DNA from 4 places in the Kocuria atrinae genome. Region 2 is predicted to be linked to each of the others. Evidence: riboswitches for the same ligand, from Rfam matches in the RefSeq annotation. Region 2 holds a riboswitch; each other region holds the start of a gene.
What was found. A riboswitch is a leader RNA that binds a small molecule or an ion and turns the genes downstream of it on or off. The one in region 2 is predicted to bind S-adenosylmethionine.
Positions count from the first base shown of each region.

Region 1: another riboswitch for S-adenosylmethionine. It lies ahead of ABD283_RS09670 (MetQ/NlpA family ABC transporter substrate-binding protein); the one in region 2 lies ahead of ABD283_RS04640 (LLM class flavin-dependent oxidoreductase).
Region 3: another riboswitch for S-adenosylmethionine. It lies ahead of ABD283_RS08275 (MFS transporter); the one in region 2 lies ahead of ABD283_RS04640 (LLM class flavin-dependent oxidoreductase).
Region 4: another riboswitch for S-adenosylmethionine. It lies ahead of ABD283_RS09895 (bifunctional o-acetylhomoserine/o-acetylserine sulfhydrylase); the one in region 2 lies ahead of ABD283_RS04640 (LLM class flavin-dependent oxidoreductase).

Region 1 is NZ_BAAAQA010000018.1:74,555-80,304, reverse strand. It holds gene dxr (1-deoxy-D-xylulose-5-phosphate reductoisomerase) at 54-1,337, shown strand; SAM riboswitch class IV at 1,370-1,484, shown strand; gene ABD283_RS09670 (MetQ/NlpA family ABC transporter substrate-binding protein) at 1,587-2,474, shown strand; gene ABD283_RS09665 (methionine ABC transporter ATP-binding protein) at 2,471-3,523, shown strand; gene ABD283_RS09660 (methionine ABC transporter permease) at 3,523-4,179, shown strand; gene ispG (flavodoxin-dependent (E)-4-hydroxy-3-methylbut-2-enyl-diphosphate synthase) at 4,361-5,527, shown strand; gene ABD283_RS09650 (GNAT family N-acetyltransferase) at 5,539-5,750, shown strand, end outside.
Region 2 is NZ_BAAAQA010000008.1:12,174-17,923, forward strand. It holds gene cls (cardiolipin synthase) at 1-809, shown strand, start outside; gene ABD283_RS04640 (LLM class flavin-dependent oxidoreductase) at 882-2,303, opposite strand; SAM riboswitch class IV at 2,387-2,501, opposite strand; gene ABD283_RS04645 (CoA-binding protein) at 2,592-3,011, shown strand; SAM riboswitch class I at 3,228-3,322, shown strand; gene ABD283_RS04650 (AMP-binding protein) at 3,316-5,454, shown strand; gene ABD283_RS04655 (hypothetical protein) at 5,525-5,750, opposite strand, start outside.
Region 3 is NZ_BAAAQA010000015.1:384,154-389,903, reverse strand. It holds gene ABD283_RS08280 (NtaA/DmoA family FMN-dependent monooxygenase) at 1-1,122, opposite strand, end outside; gene ABD283_RS08275 (MFS transporter) at 1,173-2,552, opposite strand; SAM riboswitch class IV at 2,600-2,718, opposite strand; gene mtnC (acireductone synthase) at 2,920-3,684, shown strand; partial or broken gene ABD283_RS08265 (MFS transporter) at 3,738-4,325, shown strand; gene ABD283_RS08260 (MFS transporter) at 4,417-5,001, shown strand; gene ABD283_RS08255 (hypothetical protein) at 5,234-5,599, shown strand; gene dnaE (DNA polymerase III subunit alpha) at 5,631-5,750, shown strand, end outside.
Region 4 is NZ_BAAAQA010000018.1:123,605-129,354, reverse strand. It holds gene ABD283_RS09910 (S9 family peptidase) at 1-608, opposite strand, end outside; gene ABD283_RS09905 (CPBP family intramembrane glutamic endopeptidase) at 636-1,421, shown strand; gene ABD283_RS09900 (VOC family protein) at 1,485-2,123, opposite strand; SAM riboswitch class IV at 2,239-2,357, shown strand; gene ABD283_RS09895 (bifunctional o-acetylhomoserine/o-acetylserine sulfhydrylase) at 2,434-3,816, shown strand; gene metX (homoserine O-acetyltransferase MetX) at 3,813-4,988, shown strand; gene ABD283_RS09885 (SGNH/GDSL hydrolase family protein) at 5,024-5,750, opposite strand, start outside.

The DNA.
Region 1 (5,750 bases), on a different contig from region 2:
GACCATGTTTGATCCGCGAGATACTGGTAACCATGTCTGACGCTCCCTTGACCATGACCCCCGAATTCGACCTGGCCACTCGCGACCACTCCCGGCGCGTGGTCGTTCTCGGGTCCACAGGATCCATCGGCACGCAAGCGCTCGACGTCGTCGCCTCCGCGCGACAGTTGAGGCGGCCGGGGGAGGACGACGCCGCCGCAGGGCACCCACCGCTGTCGGTCACGGCCTTGGCCGCGGGAACGTCAAATCTTGCCCTGTTGGCCGAGCAGGCTGTCCGCGAACGAGTGGCGGCGGTCGGAACCAGCGGCACCGCCGAGCACGCGAGGGAGCTGAGAGAGCTCATCTCCCAACGGGCGGTGGGGGAGGGACTCACGGGGTTCAACCCGGAAATCTTCCACGGGCCGGACGCTTCGACACGCGTGGCCGAATGGTCCGACTCTGACGTAGTGCTCAACGGCATCACCGGGTCGATCGGATTGGCACCGACTCTTGCCGCCCTGCACGCTGGAAAACCCGTGGCTCTGGCTAACAAGGAGTCCCTGATCGCTGGCGGCCCTCTGGTCAAGCAGGCCGCAGGGGCAACCGGACTGGAAACTCCGTTGATCCCGGTGGATTCCGAGCACTCCGCACTGGCTCAGGCGCTGCGGGGAGGGCGTACAAGCGAGGTGGACCGATTGATCCTGACCGCGTCCGGCGGTCCGTTCCGCGGAATGAAGCGCGAAGACCTGCAGGCGGTGACTCCCGAGCAGGCCCTCAAGCACCCCACATGGGATATGGGGGTCATGGTGACGACGAACTCGGCAACCATGGTCAACAAAGCCCTCGAAGTTCTGGAAGCCTCCTTGCTCTTCGACATCGAGCTGGATCGGATCGACGTGACCGTGCACCCGCAGTCCGTGGTGCACTCCATGGTGCAGTTCGTGGACGGTTCCACGCTGGCCCAGGCCTCACCGCCCGACATGCGCTTGCCCATCGCCCTGGGTATCGGGTGGCCGCACAGAATTACCGGTGCAGCGGCACCCTGCGATTGGACACAAGCCGCGCAGTGGACCTTCGAGCCGCTGGATTCCGAGGCATTCCCCGCGATCGATCTGATGAAGCACGCCGGAAACCTGGGTGGCACATGGCCCGCCGTCTTCAATGCCGCCAATGAGCAGGCCGTGTATGCCTTCCACCGGGGTGAGGTGAAGTTCACGGACATCGTGGACACCGTGGCTGCAGTTGTGGACGAACACGAGGGCGAGAGATCCCCTCGGCTCGAGGATGTTCTCGGCGCGGAGGAATGGGCCAGGGATCGCGCGGATCGGCTGATAGCGCAGCGTTTTAGGACACGCTGAGCACGGCCTACCCTGTGTTAGGATTGGCACCGGATGACGAGATCCGGCGCGAAGCTCTGGCTGGCCGGACGGCAACCCTCTCCCGTAGCGGGGTGCCCCAGATGACCATCCGGCCGCGGTTAACGTAGCTCCCGGCAAGTGCGGTTTCCCGAATCAACTAGCACGAGCCCTACGACTGCGGTGTGTCCTCGACGCACCGCATTTCGTTGTTAATCGCCCAGAACATTCCACACCTCGGAAAGGCACATCGTGCGATCTCACCGTTTGATCCCCCTTGCGCTGGCCACCACCATCGGCCTCACCCTGACCGCGTGCGGCGGCGGAGACTCAGAATCCTCCGATCCCGCTGCTGACGGCACCATTACCATCGGCATTGTCGGCTCGGAGCCCGCACATGACGCCCTCAAGGAAGTTGCTGCCGAGAACGACATCACCGTGGAGTACGTTGATTTCAGCGACTACAACCAGCCGAACCCCGCGACCAAGAGCGGTGATGTGGACATGAACTGGTTCCAGCACACGGCGTACCTGGCTGACTACAACAACAACTCCGGTGACACGATTACCCCGGTGGGATCCACCGCGATCTACCCGTTGGGAATGTACTCCAGCAAGTACGACTCCGTGGACCAGCTCAAGGAAGGCGACGAGGTCGCCATTCCAAACGACTCGATTAACTTGGGTCGCGCGCTGAACCTGCTTAAGCAGGAGGGCCTGGTCGAGTTCACCAAGGACACGATTGCCCCGACCGAAGGCGACATCGACACCGAGAAGTCCAAGGTTTCCGTTCGCCCCGTGTCTGCCGAGCAGACGGTTCTGTCGATGGATTCCGTGGCCGCCTCAGTGGTGAACAACGACTTCCTGGGCCGCGCGGACATTGACCCGAACTCCGCCCTCGCCACGGATGACCCGGAGACGGACAGCGCAAGGGTCTTCAACAACCTGTTCGCCGCCACCGAGGCCAATGCGGACAACGAGACGCTCAAGCAGGTTGCAAGCTTCTATTACGATCCCAAGGTCTTGGAGGCGGAGGACGAGGAGAGCAAGGGCACGGCCGTTCCGACCGAGGTGGACCAGCAGGAACTCAAGGACCTCTTGAAGCGGTACCAGGAAGACCTGAAGGAACAGACCCAGTGACCGAAGTATCCAGTGAGCGCACCCTGGTGCGCTTCCGGGATGTCAGCAAGGTCTACACGGGCGGATCCAAGCGGGAACCCCGCGTGGTCAACGCCGTGGACAACGTCACCCTGGACATCACCAAGGGCGAGATCTTTGCGGTGATCGGGTACTCCGGTGCCGGCAAGTCCACGCTCGTGCGTCTGATCAACGGCCTGGAGCCCATCAGCTCCGGTTCCTTGGAAGTCGCGGGCAACCGGGTGGACGGCAAGTCCGAAACCCAGTTGGCACCGATCCGTCGCAAGATCGGCATGATCTTCCAGCAGTTCAACCTGTTCAACTCCCGCACCGTGGCCGGGAACATCGAATACCCGCTCAAGCGCGCCGGCTGGAAGCCGGAGGAACGCAAGCAACGGGTTACCGAGCTTCTGGATTTTGTGGGGCTGACGGAGCGGGCCAAGAACTATCCGGAGCAGTTGTCCGGCGGTCAAAAACAGCGCGTGGGTATTGCTCGCGCGCTGGCTTCCAACCCGGAACTGCTGCTCGCGGACGAATCGACCTCGGCATTGGACCCGGAGACGACCCAGGAAGTCCTCGGACTGCTCAAGCGAGTGAACCGTGAACTGGGGATCACCATCGTGCTGATCACTCACGAGATGGATGTGGTGCGTTCCATCGCGGACCGGGTGGCTGTCATGGACACCGGTCGTGTGGTGGAGATGGGAACTACCTCTGACGTGTTTGCCTACCCGCAGGCCGAAACCACCCGGAAGTTCGTGTCTTCAGTGATGCGCACCGTGCCCCGCGAGGACGAGATGGCCAAGCTGCGTGAGGAACACCCGGGTCGCCTGATCCTGGTGGACGTCACGGACCAGAACCGCATCGGCTCGGTGCTCTCGGACTGCGCCCGAGACGGGGTGACGTTCGAGATCGCCTTCGGCGGCATTTCCATGCTGCAATCGCGTTCCTTCGGCACCCTCACGCTGTCATTGAACGGCCCGGACGCTGCTGTGGAGAACACCATTGTCAGACTCCGTGAAATCACCAAGGTAGAGGAGGTGGCCCGCTGATGGACTGGTCAGTTCTAGGACCCCAATTGCTCTCGGCCACCGGCGAGACGCTCTACATGGTGGCTGTCACCCTGGTGTTGGCCGGTCTGATCGGCCTGGTGGTCGGCGTAGGTCTCTACGTCACCCGCCGGGGCAACATCTTGGAGAACACCGCGGTCTTCACCGCGCTGAACCTGTTGGTGAACTTCATCCGCCCCATCCCGTTCATCATTCTGCTGGCCGCACTGGGCCAAGCCACAGAGGCCGTTGTGGGCACCCGATTGGGTCCCAATGCCGCGATCTTCGCCATGACCATTGGCGCAACGTTCGCGGTGGCACGCATCGTGGAGCAGAACTTGATGAGCGTGGACCCCGGCGTGGTTGAAGCGGCCCGTTCCATGGGCGTCTCTCGGTTCAGGATCATTACCACGGTCATCCTGCCCGAGGCCCTGGGTCCGTTGGTGCTCGGTTACACCTTCTTGGTCATCGGCATCACGGACATGTCCGCCATGGCCGGTGCCATCGGCGCCGGCGGTTTGGGCGACTTCGCGTTGCGTCTGGGGTACCAGCGCTTCAACGATGAGGTCACCTGGGCCGCTGTGATTGTGATCATCATCCTCGTGCAGATGGTCCAGTTCTTCGGTAACTGGTTGGCGCGCAAGATCATGCGTCGCTAGCGGAGGAAACCGTTACGAACCCCGCCCCGGACCTTCCCACGGAAGGCCCGGGGCGGCGTCGTTGGGGCGTTTGTTTGCTCACGTCCGGCTGCAGGCTCTCGACAAGGTGGCACAATGGAAGGTGAATAAATCGGGGAGTGCGCTTGAGTGCCCCCGGCCAACAAGCTTCTGGAGGCAATTCGTGAGTTCGGTCAGTCTCGGTATGCCCGCTGCACCCCAGCCGGTCCTTTCACCTCGACGGAAGACCCGTCAGATCCAGGTGGGGTCCGTGGGTGTCGGATCGGATTTCCCGGTCAGCGTGCAGTCGATGACCACCACGCCCACCACGGACATCAACGCCACGTTGCAGCAGATCGCGGAGCTCAATGCCGCCGGTTGCGACATCGTGCGAGTGGCCTGCCCGTCCCAGGACGATGCTGATGCGCTCCCCATCATCGCCAAGAAATCACCCATTCCGGTGATCGCGGATATTCACTTCCAGCCCAAGTACGTGTACGCAGCCATCGACGCCGGCTGCGCGGCGGTCCGTGTGAATCCGGGCAACATTCGGAAGTTCGACGATCAGATCGAGGGCATTTCCCGCGCGGCAGAAGCCGCCGGTGTCTCCATCCGGATCGGCGTGAATGCGGGCTCCCTGGACAAGCGACTGCTTGAGAAGTACGGCAAGGCCACCCCCGAGGCGCTCATGGAATCCGCCGTGTGGGAGGCTTCCCTGTTCGAGGAACACGACTTCCACGACTTCAAGATTTCCGTCAAGCACAACGACCCCGTCACCATGGTGCGCGCCTACCAGTTGCTCGCCGAGCGCGGCGACTGGCCGTTGCACCTGGGCGTGACCGAAGCCGGGCCTGCACTACAGGGCACCGTGAAGTCCGCGACAGCCTTTGGCATTCTGCTGGGACAGGGCATCGGAGACACTATTCGCGTCTCGCTGTCCGCGCCCCCGGTTGAAGAGGTCAAGGTGGGCAACCAGATCCTGCAGTCACTGGGCCTGCGCCCGCGCAAGCTGGAGATCGTTTCGTGCCCGTCCTGCGGCCGCGCCCAGGTGGATGTCTACAAACTCGCCGACGACGTCACCAAGGGCCTTGAGCACTTGACCGTACCGTTGCGCGTGGCCGTCATGGGCTGCGTGGTGAATGGCCCCGGCGAAGCTCGTGAAGCGGATCTGGGTGTGGCGTCTGGCAACGGTAAGGGCCAGATCTTCGTTAAGGGCGAGGTCATCAAGACTGTCCCCGAGGACCAGATCGTGGAGACCCTGCTCGAGCAGGCGAATCTCATGGCCGAGGACATGGAACTCGACGAGAACGGCCAGCCCGTTGAGGGCGCCCCGGTCGTGACGGCCGGATGATCCGATACCGGGTGACGCATCTGCTGGTTCCCGGGGCGGTTCCCCAGGAGCAGCTGAATCAGCTTTTGGCGCGTCACGCGGTGTCTTCGGTTTTTGTGGGCTCGCACGTGGATTCGGTGCTAGCTGCTCGACGCCGCCGCCCTCCGCCCGTTGTGGGCATCATGAACCCTGCCCAGGAGCTCGTGGGGGCGTGCTGGGTGGGAACCAACGTGGTCCCTATCGC
Region 2 (5,750 bases):
GCCCGGACCTGCGCAACCACCGCAAGATCCTGGTGGTGGACGGCTCGATCGCCTACACCGGTTCGCAGAACATCATTCACCGCTCGTACAACAAGAAGAAGAACCTTCGCCGCGGCCTGGAGTGGAAGGATCTGATGATCCGCTGTTCCGGGGCCGTGGTCTCCGAGCTCAACGCGGTGTTCGTCTCGGACTGGTACTCGGAAACCGACGACCTGCTCCTGGATGAGGCCACCGAGGTTCTCACTGATGTGGAGGGCCCGGTGTATGCGCAGGTGGTACCGTCCGGGCCGGGGTTCGAGACTGAGAACAACCTGCGGCTGTTCAACCACCTCATCTACAACGCCAACCGGCGCGTGGTGATCTCCAGCCCGTACTTCGTACCGGATGAGTCCCTGCTGCACGCGCTCACCACTGAGGCGCAGTCCGGGGTGGAGGTGGAGATCTTCGTGGGTGAGTCCTCGGATCATTTCCTGGCCCACCATGCCCAGAACTCCTACTATGCCGAGTTGGCGGAGGCCGGGGTCAAGATCTACCGCTACAGCTCCCCCACCGTGCTGCACGCCAAGTTCGTGCTCGTGGACGACCTGATCAGTGTGATCGGTTCCTCCAACATGGACGAGCGGTCCTTCGCTCTGGACCTGGAAGTCTCCGTCATGATCGTGGATCAGCATTTCCATGTACGAATGGAAAATGTGGTCGATGAGTTCAAGGCATCCTCAACCGTGCTGAACCTCGAGGCGTGGAACAAGCGCCCCCTGCTGCAGAAGTATGTAGAGAACGTCTGTCGCCTCACTTCGGCTTTGCTTTAACGGCCACGACGCCGCTGTCGCGACCTTTCGTTCGAAAAGGTCGCGACAGCGGCGTCGTGGGCAGAGGGGCTGTTAGCCCACCAACTCGCGAGCGGCGGTGTCCGCGACGGACGGCTTGTCGGCGTACGCACCGCGATACTGCGCGGCCGGGTGGGTGTCCATGACCTGGGACTGACCGGCGCCGTAGAGGGACTCCCGCAGGGTGGAACCCTCGTAGTCGGTGCGGTAGCGGCCACGCTTCTGCAGCTCCGGGACCACGAACTCCACGAAGTCCTCGAAGGAACCGGGGCTCACGTGGTAGGCCAGGTTGATGCCGTCCAGGCCACCCTCGTCGACCCACGTCTCGAGCTGATCCGCCACGGATTCCGGCGATCCCACGATCACGTCACCCATACCGCCCAGGGCACAGTGCTTGGCGATCTCCTCGCGGGTCCACTTCTTGTCCTTGGACTGCAGGGTGAACGGGGTCAGGAAGGACTGGATGGAATCGGTCTTGATGTAGTTCAGGGCCTCGTCCTCGTCGAACTGGCTCAGATCCACGCCGGACCAGCCGCCGATGATCGCCTGGGACGCCTCAAGGTCCACGTAGGAGAGGTACTCCCGGTACTTCTCCTGAGCCTTCTCCTCGGTCTCGTCCACGACCACGGAGAGCATCGCGTAGATCTTGACGTCGTCGCGGTGGCGACCCTGCTCCTCGGCCTGCTCGCGGATCTTGTCCGTGACATAGCGGGTGAGGTCTGGGCGCAGACCTCCCACAAACACGGCCTCCGCGTGGCGTCCGGCGAACGCCTGGCCACGCGAGGATGCGCCCGCTTGGAAGATCAGCGGGGTCCGCTGCGGGGAGGGCTCGGTGAGAGCGGCGCCCGGAACGCTGAAGTACTTGCCCGAGTGCTGGATCGGGTGGACCTTCTGGGGATCCGCGTAGCGGCCGGCCTCGCGGTCCTTGACCACGGCGCCGTCCTCCCAGGAGCCTTCCCACAGCTTGTAGCAGACGTCGAGGAACTCTTCGGCAATCTCGTAGCGGGTATCGTGCTCGATCTGACGAGGCAGACCCTGATTCTCCGCGGCGGAGGGCAAGTAGGAAGTCACCACGTTGAAGCCCACGCGGCCCTTGGTCAGGTGGTCGAGCGTCGCGTACTTGCGAGCCAGGGTGTAGGGCTGCTCGTAGGTCACGGCGCTGGTTACGCCAAAGCCCAGGTGCTCGGTCACGGCCGCCATGGCGGAGATCTGCATGAACGGGTCGTTTACCGGAACCTGCGCACCGTCCGCCACCGAGGGCGCGGCGGAGTTCTTGTAGATGTCGTAGATACCCACCACGTCCGCCAGGAACAGGGCGTCGAACTTGCCCTTCTCCAGGGTCTTGGCCAGGTTGGTCCAGTATTCAATGGTGTTGTACTCGGTGGCCTTGGACCGCGGGTGACGCCACAGGCCGAAGCTCTGGTGGTCCACGCAGGTCATGTCGAAGGCGTTCACGGAAATCCGCTTCTTGCTCATGTGTGCCCCTTGAGGTCGAACTCGACCCGCGCCCCGTGCACCACCTGCGGCGGCCTACTCTGCGGGTCCAGCGCGCTTGTGTGGCGCCGTACTTGCCGCATGCGGTGTGCCATGCGGCCCGATCCTCACCTGGGGCACCCCGCTACGGGAGAGGGTTGCCGTCCGACAAGCCAGGGCTGTGCGTCGGAACTCATGATCGTTCTGGGCACCACTGTACAGTTTCCCCACCGGTTCCGGCGGCCCGTGAAACATGATGACCGAGCTGATTCACAGTGAGACGATGGTCGTATGAGTGATCGCCACGTCAACGATCCGGACCTGATTCGCGAGCTACTCACCACCCCGGGGCGGTGGGCCGTTGTTGGGCTGTCCACCAACCGCACGCGACCGGCCTTTGCGGTGTCCCGGCGGATTCGTGATGAATTCGGTCAGGAGATCATCCCTGTCAATCTGGCCGGTGAGGACGTGCACGGCGAGACCGGCTACCGCTCGCTCGCGGACATCCCGGGGCACGTTGACGTGGTCGACTGCTTCGTGAACTCCCAGCGCGTGGGTGAAGTGGTGGATCAAGCGATCAACATTGGGGCCGGGGCCGTGTGGATGCAGCTTGGTGTGTCCGACCAGGCTGCCGCCGAACGGGCGAAGGCCGCCGGGTTGAAGGTGGTCATGAACACCTGCCCGCTGATCGAGGCCCCGCGGGTTCTGTAGGCGCGCCGGTTCTGTCAACGCGGGCAAGGACGGTCTCCCCCACAGGCCTTTGACATTCTGGGCAGAGGTTCGCGCGCGGAGCACGGTGTTTAGTGCGATCCCTTGCCAAAAATGTGCACTACCACTTCTGACGTGCGAACCTCTGCCACAAATGTTCATGCTCCGCGCGCTGACTCAATTTGCGACCGCCCCCTCCCGAGACGTTGAATGGAACGGTTCCCATCCGGAGCGGCCGAGAGACCTGGCTCGTTGACGTCGCAGCAACCGGTACCCGTGCGGTGCAAGGTGCTAATGCCAGGAGACGATGGAGTTGATCGAGATTACTTCCTTCTCAGACCCTTACTCGCCCACGCCCAATCCCGCGCTGATCTCGGATGAGGCGCGCGAGGAGTTCTGGGCCAAGCAGGCGACCCGTCTGGACTGGGCCGAGCCGTGGCACACGACCCACCGCTTCGACAAGCCGCAGAAGATCGGCACGGACGAGGCCGGCAACGACATCCTCTCGGTACCGGAGATCGCCTGGTTCGAGGGCGGCAAGCTCAACGTTTCCTACAACTGCGTGGACCGCCATGTGGACGCCGGCCGCGGCAATCACGTGGCCCTCTACTTCGAGGGTGAACCCGGTGACCGCCTGGTCTACACCTACGCGGACCTGCAGCGCGAGGTCTCCAAGGCCGCCAACGCCCTGCTGAAACTCGGTGTGGAAGAGGGCGACCGCGTGGTCATCTACCTCCCGGTGATTCCCGAAACCGTCATCATCACGCTCGCGTGCGCGCGTATCGGCGCCATCCACTCCCTCGTGTTCGGGGGCTTCTCCGCCGAGGCTCTCAAGTTCCGTGTGGAAGACACCGGCGCCAAGGTCCTGGTGACCACGGACGGGCAGAACCGGCGCGGCGCCGTCGTTCCCGTGAAAACCAACGCGGACCAGGCGTGCAGCGGCGAGAACAACATCGAGCACGTGATCGTGGTGCGCCGCACCTCGCGACCCGGCCGCATGGACCTGCCGCGCGGCACCCGCGGGCTGCGTTCCAAGCAAGAGGACACTGTGCCCTGGACGCGTGGCCGTGACGTGTGGTGGCACGAGCTGACCGCGGATGTCTCGGACGTGCATGTGCCCGAGGCCTTCGACGCGGAGACGCCCCTGTTCATCATCTACACCTCCGGCACCACGGGGAAGCCCAAGGGCCTGGTGCACACGATGGGCGGATATCTGGTGCAGACCGCGTATACGCACGCCCTCATGTTCGACCTGCTCCCGGACGTGCCCGATGCCAACGGCGTGCTTCGGCCGGACGAGCTCTCCGCGGTGAACGACCCGGCCAAGGTGGATTCGACCGTTCACTGGTGCACCGCGGACCTCGCGTGGGTCACCGCGCACACCTACGAGATCTACGGCCCACTGGCCAACGGCGTGACCGAAGTGATCTACGAGGGCACCCCCAACACCCCGGATTACGGGCGCCATTTCGAGGTCATCGAACGCTACGGCGTGACCAATTACTACACCGCTCCCACGCTGATCCGCTCGCTCATGGGGGCCTTCCCCAAAGGTCTGCCGCAGGTCTACAACCTCTCGTCCATCCGCTTGCTCGGGTCGGTGGGCGAATCCATCAATCCCGAGGCGTGGCGTTGGTTGCGAGCGCAGGTCGGCCGCGACGAGGTCCCGTTTGTGGACACCTGGTGGCAGTCCGAGACAGGCTCGTGCGTGGCCTCCCCGCGCCCGCACGATCCGCAGTTCGCACCGCCCGGCACGTTCGACGACGCCGCTCCGCACACCTCCCTGAAGCCGGGCTGCGCCACGCGCGCCGTCCCTGGTATCTCGGTGCGCGTGCTCGACGAATCCGGTGAGGAAGTTCCGGCGGGGTTGCAGGGCTTCGCCGTGGTCGACAAGATCGGCCCGTCCATGGCCCGCACGGTGTGGGGCGATCCGCAGCGCTACCTGTCCTCGTACTGGTCGGCCTACGGCGAGCGCGGCTGGTTCCTCGCCGGTGACGGCGCACGCACCGATGACGAGGGCGACCTGTACATCTTGGGCCGCGTGGATGACGTGATCAACGTGTCCGGGCACCGGTTGTCGACCATCGAGATCGAGTCCGCACTGGTGACTCACCCGCACGTGGTCGAGGCTGGTGCGACCCCCATCAAGGATCCCGTCACCGGACACGCCGTTCTGGCCTACGTGGTACTCACTGCGGAGGCACAGTCACTGTCCGCGGATGAGGTTCGAGAAGAACTCCGCGCCCACGTGGCGCAGGAGATCGGCCCGATCGCCAAACCCCGCGAGGTCATCGCCGTGCCGGATCTCCCCAAGACTCGTTCGGGGAAGATCACCCGTCGCCTCTTGACCCAGCTCTACGAGGGGCAGACCTTGGGCGACCGCTCCTCGTTGCAGAATGAGGAAGCACTTGACGCGATCGCCGACGTCCTGGCGACGCGCGAATAGACGTGGGCTGAGCAAGGAAAAGCGCTGAGCGGCGTCGTCGGGCCGGCTGGGTTGAGCCGGCCCGACGATTTCAGCGGAGCTTGACCATCCGCCGGATGAACACGATCAGGACGATCCCCATGGCCGCGAGCGGCAGCCACATCAGGTCCGCACTGAGGATCCCGAGCCAGCCTCCCACCATGATGGCCAGGACCGCCGCCATACCGGCAACCACCCACACCAACATCTGTACGGCGTTCTTGTACTGACGCTGCACGTTGTCCCGGGTGAGGGTCACGGGGAAGTTGAAGACCCGT
Region 3 (5,750 bases), on a different contig from region 2:
GGAGCCGACGATCACGGGACCGCGGCCGCCGATAGCCACGAACTCGGCGACTCGGCGCGGGGTCCATGCGCCCTCGGAATCCATCTTGGTGAACGAGGCCAGCGCCGAACGATTGGCGTCAGTCTCCACGTGCTCGAGCGGGGCGTCCGGGTCCGCGCTGGACAGGTCCACGCCGGTCCAGCCGGCGAACAGGGCGAGTGCGGCGTCGACGTCCACGTACTGCTTATAAGACTCGAGGCGCTCGCGGGCGGCCTCGGAGGTCTCGGCCACGACCACCGCAGCGTTGGTGAAGACCTTGATCGAGCGGGGGTCGCGGCCGTACTCGGCGGCGGCCTCGCGCAGACCTGCCGTCCACTTGGCGACCTGCTCGGGGGTGGGGCCGGAGAAGAACACGGCCTCCGCGTGTTTGGCCGCGAATTTCAGCCCGCGCGGGGAGGCACCGGCCTGGAACAGGAACGGGGTGCGCTGTGGGGTGGGCGCGACCAGCGCGGGCGCCTGGACGTCGAAGTACTCGCCGGAATGCCCCGCGCCCTTGACCTTGTCGGGGTCCACGACCACACCGCTCGCGGCGTCCGCGACGTAGGCATCGTCCGCGTAGGAGCCCTCCCACAGCGAATAGACCACGTCCATGTATTCATCGGCGCGGTCGTAACGCTGGTCGTGGGGCAGCTGCTGTCCCAGCCCCAGATTGCGCGCAGCCGACTCCTGATAGGAGGTCACCACGTTCCACGCGATCCGCCCATCGGTGAGGGCATCCAGGGTGGCGAAACGGCGCGCCAGGTCGTAGGGAGCCGCGTAGGTCACGGACGCCGTGACACCGATATTGAGGGTGCTGGTGGCCTTGGCCAACAGTGGGGCAAGGATCAACGGATCCAATTGGGGCACCTGTACGCCACCGCGCAGGGCGGCGTCCGCGGAACCGCCGTACACGTCGTACAGTCCCAGGACGTCGGCCAGGAACAGGCCGTGGAAGCCCGCGTTCTCGATGATCTGGGCCTCCCGCTCCCAATGGGACAGCTGCGCGTAGTTACGCGACTGGTCCTCGGGGTGGCGCCACATTCCGGGGGACTGGTGGACGGGCACGGGCATTTCGAAGGCGTTGAGCAGCAAGGGGCGGGGCAAGAGGAGTCCTTTCGGGTCGGTGCTGGGACGGGGCCGGGGTTGATTCCGGATCAGAACTGGGATTTCTCGGGTGCATCGGTCACGGTGTCCTTGGCCATGCGACCGGTGACCACGGAGATCACGGCCAGCAGGGACAGATAGCCGCACAGCAGCCAGGGGGAACCGCCGGTGGCCACGAGCCACGCGGCGATCATGGGGGTCAGGCCGCCGGAGAGGATGGTGCCCACCTGGTATCCCAGGGACACGCCGGAGTAACGCAGGTGCGTGGGGAACTGTTCGGCGAACAGTGCCGCCTGGGGGCCGTAAATGCTGTCGTGCAGCACGGCCATGCCGATCAGGTAGACCAGCGGCAGCAGTGCGAGCGGACCGTGATCCAGGTAGTAGAAGTAGGGCCACACGAACACACCGATGGCTGCGGCGGCGATCACGGAAATGCGGCGTCGACCCACGCGGTCCGAAAGCCAACCCCAGAACGGGCCACCCACCAGACCCACGCCCGCGGCGATCAGGATGGAAATCATGACCCACTGGCTCGCACCGCGTTGTTCGGTGACATAGGTGAGCGTGTAGACGGTGAGGATGGAGAAGATGGCCGGCTGGACCATGCGCTGACCGATGCACACAATCACCCCGCGGGTGTGGTTGGTGAGCACTTCACGCACCGGGGACGTCGCGGCAGTCTTTTCTCGCTTGACCTCCTGGAACTCCTCGGCATCCTCGATGCCGGCGCGGATGATCAGGCCGATGATCACGAGTACCGCGGAGAACAGGAAGGGTACGCGCCAGCCCCACGCCTGGAACTGCTCGGCGGTGGTGATGCCCTGCATGATGGCGAAGAAGGCGGTGGCCAACAGCATGCCTGCCGCGGAGCCCACCTGAGTGAAGGAACCGAACAGGCCGCGCAGGCCCTTGGGGGCGTGTTCCACGGAGAGCACCGCGGAACCGCCCCATTCCATGCCGGCGGACAGTCCCTGCGCAATGCGGCAGGCGACCAGCAGGGCCACGGCGAACCAGCCGATCTGCGAGAAACCCGGCAGCAAACCGATCACCGTGGTGGCCACACCCATGATCAGCAGTGACGCGACCAGCAGGGCCTTGCGGCCGATCCGGTCACCCAGATGCCCGGCAATGATGCCGCCCAGGGGCCGGAAGAAGAACGCAATGGCGAAGGTCGCGAACGAGGCGATGATCGAGCCCACGCCCGAACCCTGCGGGAAGAAGTAGTGGCTGAAGACCAGGGCCGCGGCGGCACCGTAGAGGTAGAAGTCGTACCACTCGATGGTCGTTCCCACGAAGGATGCGGCGAGCACGCGCTTCTTGTCGCGCACTGCGGCTCCCACGCTCGACAGCGCGTGATCGGTAGCGGGTTGGGCCTGCTGGGCAGACGATGAATCGGTGACCGTGGGCACCGGGGCGGTGGCGGGGGCCATGACACTCCTCATGACGGGGCGCCACGGAAGAATGCTGGGTGAGCCGGACGCCGTCCTTGCCCGCGCCGGTACTGATCGCGGGCCGAATCATCACCTGGGGCACCCCACGACAGCGTCTGAGGGTTGCCGTCCGGCCAGCCAGGGCTTCGCACCGGAACTCGTGATTCTTGTCGCGTGAACCTAACCACACGATCATCGAGGGCCACAAGTCATGAAGATTTATGACCGCTTGTTCTCATGCTCCCGCGGTTCGACTCGCGACGGGGGCGTCCTCCTTTTTCCCTCGGTTTCCGGTGCCTAGAATGGGCTAACCCCCCGGGCCACCGGGGCAGACACCGTTGTCGAACGAATACGCAGGGAGCCGACCATGCCTGAGCCCAACGCCGCCAATGCCGTGGTGCTCGACCGACCCGATGTGATCGTGGTCGACATCGAGGGGAGCCTCTCCTCCACCTGGTATGTCCGGGACGAGCTCTACCCCTATTCCCGCAAACGCTTCGCCAGCTATTTCGTGGAGTACTCCCACAAACCCGAGGTCGCCCGCGCTCGCCGGCAGATCATCGAGATGGCCGGCCTGGACAGTTCGGCCACGGCCGAGGACCTCACGGGTGTTCTGGAAGCGTGGATGGACGAGGGCCAGATGCCGGCGCCGCTACGCACGATGCACGCGTTGATCTGGCAGGAAGGCTTTGCTGCCGGGGAGTTCGTCTCGCCGTTCTTCGACGACGCGATTCCCGCGTTGCGGACCTGGGCCGAGCAGTCGATTCCGGTGTTCATCTTCTCCAACGGCACGTTGCCCGCCCAGCGCGCGTGGTTCACGCATTCGCCCGAGGGCAACCTGATTCCGCTCATCAAGGGGCACTTCTCCCTGGAATCGGCAGGGGCCAAACATGAAGTGAGCTCCTTCCGCAACATCACCCACGACGTGGCCGAGGCCCTGGGTAAACCGCGTGAGAAGTTCCTGTTCTTCTCCGACCAGGTCGAAGCCCTGGATGCAGCCCGGGAAACCGGTTGGGCCACCGTGGGAGTGCGCCGCCCCGGTGATCAGTTCTACGACGCCGGCGTGGGGGATCATCCCGAGATCCAGCGACTGGATCAGGTACGGTTCATCCGTCGCTATCCGTCCCGCTAGCGCGATCGGGAGATTTCAGACGGGATAGCTTCACCGTGAACAACACCACCACCATGCGCCCGGGGGCCGGGCGCGCACTTTTTGCTGCCGTGGCCGGAACCCTCATCGAGTGGTACGACTACGCGCTGTACGGCACGGCCGCCGGGCTGATCATCGGCCCGCTCTTCTTCGCCGGAATGGACTCCGGCGCCTCGCTTGCTGCGTTCGCGACCTTCGCGGTGGGCTTCGTGGCGCGCCCGCTGGGCGGGGTGCTGGTCGGTCACCTCGGTGACCGCTACGGCCGCCGACCGGCCATGCTGCTCACCGTGGTCCTGATGGGTGTGGCCACCGTGGGCATCGGCCTGCTGCCCACCTATGCCGCGATCGGCGTGGCCGCCCCGGTGTTCCTGGTGCTGTTGCGCCTGCTGCAGGGCATGGGCGCGGGTGCCGAGTTGGCCGGGGCCATGACCCTGGTCGCGGAGTTCGCCCCGCCGCGGCGCCGTGGACTCATGACGTCGCTCGTGCTCGCCGCGCCGCCGGCCGGCATCGTGTTGGCCACCGGTGCGTTCCTGTGGGCGGCGTCGCTGGGGGATCAGATGCTGTTGGACTGGGCGTGGCGGCTGCCGTTCCTGGCCTCGGCGGTGCTGTTCGCGCTGGCGATCTTCATCCGCGTCAAGCTCGAGGAAAGCCCCGAGTACTTGGCCGCGCTCCAGGCTGCCAAGGAGCGCGGGGAACGGCGCAAGGTGCCCGTGGTTGCCCTGGCGCGCGGTGGTCGTGGGGTTCTTCTCGATCACCGGGCACAACGCACTCAACTACATCCTGGCCGTGTTCTCCTTGTCCTTCATGACCTCACCGGCCGTGGGCATGGAGCGGGGATCGGCGTTGACCGCTGTGATCATCGGCTCCGTGTGCGGTGTGGTGGCCACTCCGCTGGGTGGTTTGGCCGCGGACCGCTTCGGTGCGCGCAACGTCCTGGCCTTCGGCTCGCTGTTGGGCGCGGCGGGCGCGTTCCCGCTGTTCGCGGCGCTGTCTTCGGGCAGCACCGTGGCCGCGACGGTGGCCATCGCCGTGGGTTACGGCGTGGTGATCGCCTGCACCTCGGGTTCCCAGGGCGCCTACTTGGCGGGTCTGTTCCCCGCCGCCGAACGGTTCAGCGGCATTGCCCTGGCGCGCGAGGCCAACGGGGCCATCGTGGCAGGATTCACCCCGCTCATCGCCGCGGCTCTGATCACCGCCACCGGCGGACAGACCTGGGCGGCGGCACTCTTCCTCGCCGCGTGCTGCGCGATCTCGGTGGTGGGCGTGCTGCTGGGCAAGCCGGGCCGATACACCTCATAACCGCGCTCCTTCGTAGTCGCGACCGGTCTGTCACAACTTCATACTCACGACGACGTCGCTCGGTCTCCTTGGCCGGGCGGCGTTGCCGTTTCCGGGCTCTTCCGGGTTCTGCTGGGTCTTCAGGGACCTTTCGGAGCCGCCTGGGGACGGGCCGCTTATGCGTGTCAGCGACCCTTGGCACTCTCACAGTACTCGAATAAAGTTTCGAATACACCGGGAGGGTGAACGAGTCATGACGGTACTGACTGCGGCGGAAAATACGTGCTCCACGCGGGAGGAAACGCGCGGCACGGTGCGGGTCCACGAGGGATGGGGGCAGCCCTGTGAGGTGCACTGTGATGAGTTTGGGGCCCCGTGCGAGTTGGTCTTCCGCGGTCGGCTTCATCGCGTCACGGCGCCGCCGCAGCGCTGGTACGAACGTCGCCGCTGGTGGGAGCTGGAAGAGCGGGTTCCTCGGGAGAGTGGGGAGTCCGTGGTGGATCGGCAGCACTGGCGTGTCCAGGCCGCACAGCGGGGAGCCGTGGAGCCGCGCACTCTGGAATTGGTGCGCCATGAGATCACCGGCCAATGGTGGCTGCTGGCTGACCAGGCGGTTTGACATTAATAGAACAAAGTTTCGAATATGAGGTATGCAATTCCCTCATTTGCGCGTGGCCTCCGCCTACAGCGCGCACTACGGTGTGGCTCGCCCCCAAGAGCTCGCCCAGGTAGCGGCCTCCTACGGGGCGCAGGTTCTGGCGTGCACCGAC
Region 4 (5,750 bases), on a different contig from region 2:
GCATCGGGGGTGAGGAAGGCACCGTAGGAAGTCTGTTCCACGCGGTCGGACAGGAGCTCCCCGGTGACCAGGTCTTTGATGTACACGGTGAAACGTTCATCACCGGCGGTGTCCTCTGACCATGCCAGATGGGTGCCGTCCTCGGACACGCTGAAGGCGCCCAGGGCGTAGAAATCGTGCTTCTCCGCGGCCGCGTTGGCGTCCAACAGGATTTCCTCGCCGGGCAGTTTGACCCCGGGTTCCACCGTGGGAGGTGTCCACGCCAGAGCGGGGTCCCCGATGTCGGAGGCGGGAATCCGGCAGAAGACCTGGTGCGCGCCGCCCTCCACGGTGCGGGCGAAGTACCACCACGCACCGTTGCGGGCCGGCACGGACATGTCGGTCTCTTGGGTGCGCCCCTTGATTTCCTGGTAGATGCTCTCGCGCAGAGGCTTCAAATGGGCCGTGACCGCTTCCGCATACTCGTTCTCGCGGTCCAGATGCGTGCGGACCTCATCCGAGTCCTTATCTCGCAGCCACTCGAAATGATCGTCGAACGTGTGGTCGTGAAAACTGCGCTGAACGGTGCGTCGAACGGCTACGGGATATGCGGGCTTCTCGGAACTCATGAACCCCAGTCTAAGGAGCACGGCACAATGGTGTCCGTGTTGACGGACCCCTTCCACCCCCAACCCCTCGAACAGCCCCCGGCACGGTCGGAGCTGTGGTTCCACATTGCGCTGGTCCTGGGTGTGTCACTGGGCTCTTCAGCGGTGTACGCCGTGCTCAACCTGGCCGAGACAATGTCCAGGGGATCGCTCTCGGACGCCGAGGCCACGTTGAACCGGGTGCTGAGCCCAGTGCCCGCCATTGATCTCCTCAGGCAGCTTGCGAGTATCGGTTTCGCCCTGGTCCCGGTGGCGCTCGCGCTTTACCTGATGGCGGGGTCCCTGCCACGGATCAAAAACGTTCTCCGCAGCGTCGGGGTGGACGGTCGCCACCCACTACGTGATGCGGTCTGGGGGATGTGCTTGTTCCTGGTTATGGGGCTGGGAACGCTGGGGCTCTACCAGGTGGGACGCGCGCTGGGCCTCACCGCGGCGATCAATACCTCGGCCCTCAACGAGCACTGGTGGACGGTGCCCGTCCTGATTTTGTCTGCCATACGCCACAGCCTGGTCGAGGAAATCATCGTGGTGGCGTTCCTCTGTGATCGGCTGCGCCGTATCGGGTGGTCCTGGGTCACCATTGCCCTGGTCACCTCGGTCTTCCGCGCCAGTTACCACCTGTATCAAGGCTTTGGCCCCGCGCTGGGCAACGTGGTCATGGGCCTGGTGTTCGTGTGGGTTTACCGCCGCTACGGGCGCCTCGCCCCGTTGCTCATCGCCCATGCGCTGTTGGACATCACCGGTTTCCTGCTACCGCAGCTTTTGGCGGGTTAAAGGGCGACGACGCCCCTGCCGCAACCTTTTCGAGCCAAAGGCAGCGGCGTCGTCAGCGAAAACCTAAATCGTGGCCAAGCCGTCCGGCGTGGTGAAAGAAACTGCCATGACGCCGGGGGTCCCGTTGGGGGATGACCAGGTGACGTCCAGGGAGGCCAGGACGTCTTCAACCGGACCGCCCAACCACTCGGTCACGCGCTCCGAGGAACCTGCGATCTCCATACCCGCCAGCTGAACGTCAGTGATGCGCGCCTGGGACGGGTGCATCTCGGGCTCGGATTCAAAACGAACCATGAACGGCAACTGGGGGTCCGCGATCAAACCCTTCACGCCGATCTGGCGCCACTCCAGCTGGCGGCCGTCCGGGAACAACCGGAAACCCGGTACGGAGGGGCGGCCCAACTTGTCCTCGTAGGGGGTAAGATCCTGAACCTCGACCACCCAGCCGAGCCAACCTCCACCGGCCTCGGAGCGGGCGCGGACGGCCTGACCGAACGGCGCCTTGTCCGCGGCGGGGTGCTCGAGAACCTCGACCACTTCCACGTACTGGTGACCCGTGAGGGGCAGGATCATGTTTCGCGTTCCGAAGCGCGGGTGGATTCCGCCCTTGACCGGTTCGATCCCTAGCTGATCGGCAATCCGTTCCGTGGTGGCTTCAAGACCATCGGATTGTGCTGCGAATGAGACATGATCCAGTTTCATGGTCACATCGTGACACCGCGCACAGTGGTCTCCAAATCGAGAGCTGAAACATGACCGTGTGACGCGGGTAACTCAGCTTGACGTTCTAGGCACCGGCTCCGGACAATGAAGTGCAGGTCACGAGAGTCAGCGAGAAGCCCCAGCTAGCTGACCGGCAACCCTCCCTCCGCGGTGGGGTGCCCTGGGTGAGGACCGGGCCGCACCGCAATTCTTCGGTGTTGGCAAGCGCGGGTCACAGGTGCCCGATCGCTGCACGGGCATCGTGCTGCGGATCGTTCACCGGGCCCCTGATGTTGAAAGGGAGTGCGGTATGAGCCCCGCAGCCACCCCGTCCAGCCCGCAGGGTTGGGCATTCGAAACCCGTCAGATCCACGCGGGCCAGGAGCCTGACCCCACCACCGGTTCACGGGCACTGCCGATCCACCAGACCACCTCCTACGTGTTCCCGGATGCGGAGACAGCGGCCAACCGTTTTGCCCTGGCGGAACTCGGCCCCATTTACACGCGTCTGACTAACCCGACTACGGAAGTGGTCGAAAATCGAGTCGCTTCTCTCGAGGGCGGCGTGGGCGCACTGATGCTCAGCTCGGGCCAAGCCGCCTCTACCTTTGCGATCCTGAACCTGGGCGGCGCCGGAACCCACGTGGTGGCCAGCCCGTCAATGTACGGCGGCACGTACAACCTGTTGCATCACACGCTGCCCAAGATGGGTGTGGAGACCACCTTCGTTTCTGATCCGGACGATCCCGAGGCCTGGCGCGCTGCAGTTCGGCCCAACACGGTGGCGTTCTTCGGGGAGACCATCCCCAATCCGCGCAATGACGTGCTGGACATCGAAGCCATTTCCGCAGTCGCCCACGAATCCGGTGTGCCGTTGATCGTGGACAACACGATTGCCACGCCGTACCTGATCCGACCGATCGAGTGGGGCGCTGACATCGTGGTGCACTCGGCCACCAAATTCATGGGCGGTCACGGAACGGCCATCGGTGGCATGATCGTGGATGCGGGCAACTTCGACTTCGGTCAGGATCCGCAGCGCTTCCCGGCCTTCAATGAGCCGGACGCGTCCTACAACGGTCTGGTCTATGCTCAGGCCCTCGGTCAGGACGGCATCTTCGGAGTGAATCTGTCCTACATTCTCAAGGCTCGCGTGCAGTTGCTGCGCGACCTGGGGTCGTCGATTTCCCCGTTCAACGCGTTCCTCATCGAGCAGGGCATCGAGACACTCTCCCTGCGCATGGATCGCCACGTGGCCAACGCCCAGAAGGTCGCGGAGTGGCTCGAGGCGCGCGACGACGTTCGTGCGGTCTCCTATGCGGGCCTCGCCTCCTCGCCGTGGCACGAACGCGGCAAGAAATACGCTCCCAAGGGTGCGGGTTCCGTGCTCGGTTTCGTACTTGACGGTGGACGCGAGGCGGGCACCGCATTCGTGGATGCCCTGACCTTGCACTCCAACGTGGCCAACATCGGCGATGCGCGCTCCCTGGTGATCCACCCGGCCTCGACCACTCACTCGCAGTTGACCGACCAGGAACAGCGGGCAACCGGTATCGAGCCCGGCTTCGTGCGGCTGTCCGTGGGTTTGGAGAATATTGACGACATCCTGGCCGATCTGGAATCCGGTTTCGAGGCCGTGGCCGCGCTGGGTGGCGCAGCGGCGTCGTCGGGTGAGGGAGGACCGCAGGCGTGACCATCGTGGGAGGCGGGACCGCTGACTCGCTCGTGCGTGAGGACGGCGTGGTGGGCTACATCGACGTCGGGCCCCTGACCTTGGAGTCCGGGTACCGTCTCCCTCGTGCGCGGCTGGCCTACGAAACGTGGGGCCGTCTCAATGCTGACGGCTCCAACGCCGTGCTGATCGAACACGCCCTGACCGGCGACTCGCACGTGGCGCGAGGCCAGTCACGCGATCACGCTCCCGAGGTGGAGCGTCTCGCTGCGGAGGCCGGTGGCTGGTGGGACGGCCTGGTAGGTCCGGGCGCGGCCATCGACACCGACAAATACTTTGTCGTCTGCGCAAACATCTTGGGTGGCTGTTACGGCAGTACCGGGCCGGCTACCCAGGCCCCGCCCGAGGTGGATCCGGAACAGAGAGCCTGGGGTTCGCGCTTCCCGCGCATCACCGTGCGGGACACCGTGAGCGCCGAGGCGGTCCTCTCCGACGCCCTGGGCATCGACCGCTGGCGTTTGGTGATCGGCGGGTCCATGGGTGGCGCGCGGGCCCTGGAATGGGCCGTGATGTACCCGGATCGGGTGGCGGCATGCGGTGTGATCGCTGCCTGCGCCTCCGCCAGCGCGGAACTGCTCGCGTGGGGTCAGGCACAAGCACTTGCCATCCGTCAAGACCCGAACTTCCGCGGCGGTGACTACTACGACGGTGAGTTCCCGGAAGCGGGTCTCGGGCTCGCACGGCGGATCGCGCACATCACCTACCGCTCGGCAGCGGAGTTGCACTACCGATTCGGCCGCGAAGCCCAAACGAATGAGGACGTGGACGCGACCCACACATCCCAGCGCGGCCGTTACCGCGTGGAGAGCTACCTGGATCACCAGGCCTCCAAGCTGGCCGGGCGCTTTGACGCGAACTCGTACCTCAGCGTGAACGAGACGCTCATGTCCCACGACGTCACGCGAGGCCGAGGAGCTTTGGAAGAGGTGCTTGCCGGTACGACGTGCGAGTGGCTCGTGGCCGGGGTCGACTCGGACCGGCTGTTCTTTCCGGCAGAATCTGCCGAACTGGTGCAGGCACTGCCGGGTGAGCAGACCCTGCACATGATCAGCTCACCCAGCGGCCACGACGGATTCCTGATCGAAGCACCTCAGTTGGGCATGCTCCTCAAAAAGACGGTGTTGAAGGACTAAACCCGAGCGGTACGCCGGTTTCCGGCGTGTGCCCGTCAGACGGGTTCCTGGTCGCCGGAGCTCTGTACCTCCGGTGTTTCACCCGCGCCAGGAATGACCGCTCGCCCGAATTGCGGTCGCTTGGCCGTAATCGAGTCTCCCGAGCTGCGCTTGGTGATCCGGCGGGCAACCCACGGAGCAAAGTGCTTGCGGGCCCACACGAGGTCCTCCCGGCGGGCCTCCCGCTTGGTCTTGGTGGGCCGGGGTTCCAGGACATCGGGGACCAGTCCGTGCTCGATGCCCAGGGAGTCGAGTACTTCCACGGCTATCCGTTGATGACCCAACGGTGAGAAATGCAGTCGATCAGGCGCCCACATGAGTGGATCAGCCAGTTCGTGCAGACCCCACAGATCGGTCATTACCGCACCGTGCCGGGCCGCGATGACACGGACGTTCTCGTTCCAGATGGCCACTCGGCCGCGGATGCTGCGCAGCACGGGAGTGTTACCCACATCTGGTCCGTCGAACATGATCACAGTGGCGCCCGTTTCCGCGATCCGGGCAATCACGCCATCCAACTTCTGCGCAATGGCATCCGGGTCGGCCCCGGGGCGCAGCATGTCGTTGCCGCCGGCGCTGATGGTGACCAGATCGGGTTGCAGCGCGAGGGCCGGTTCGAGCTGTTCGTCGATGATGGGCTGATACAGGCGGCCACGGATCGCAAGATTGGCGTACGCGAAGTCATTGGTGAGTCGGTCCAATTCTTCGGCTACACGGTCCGCC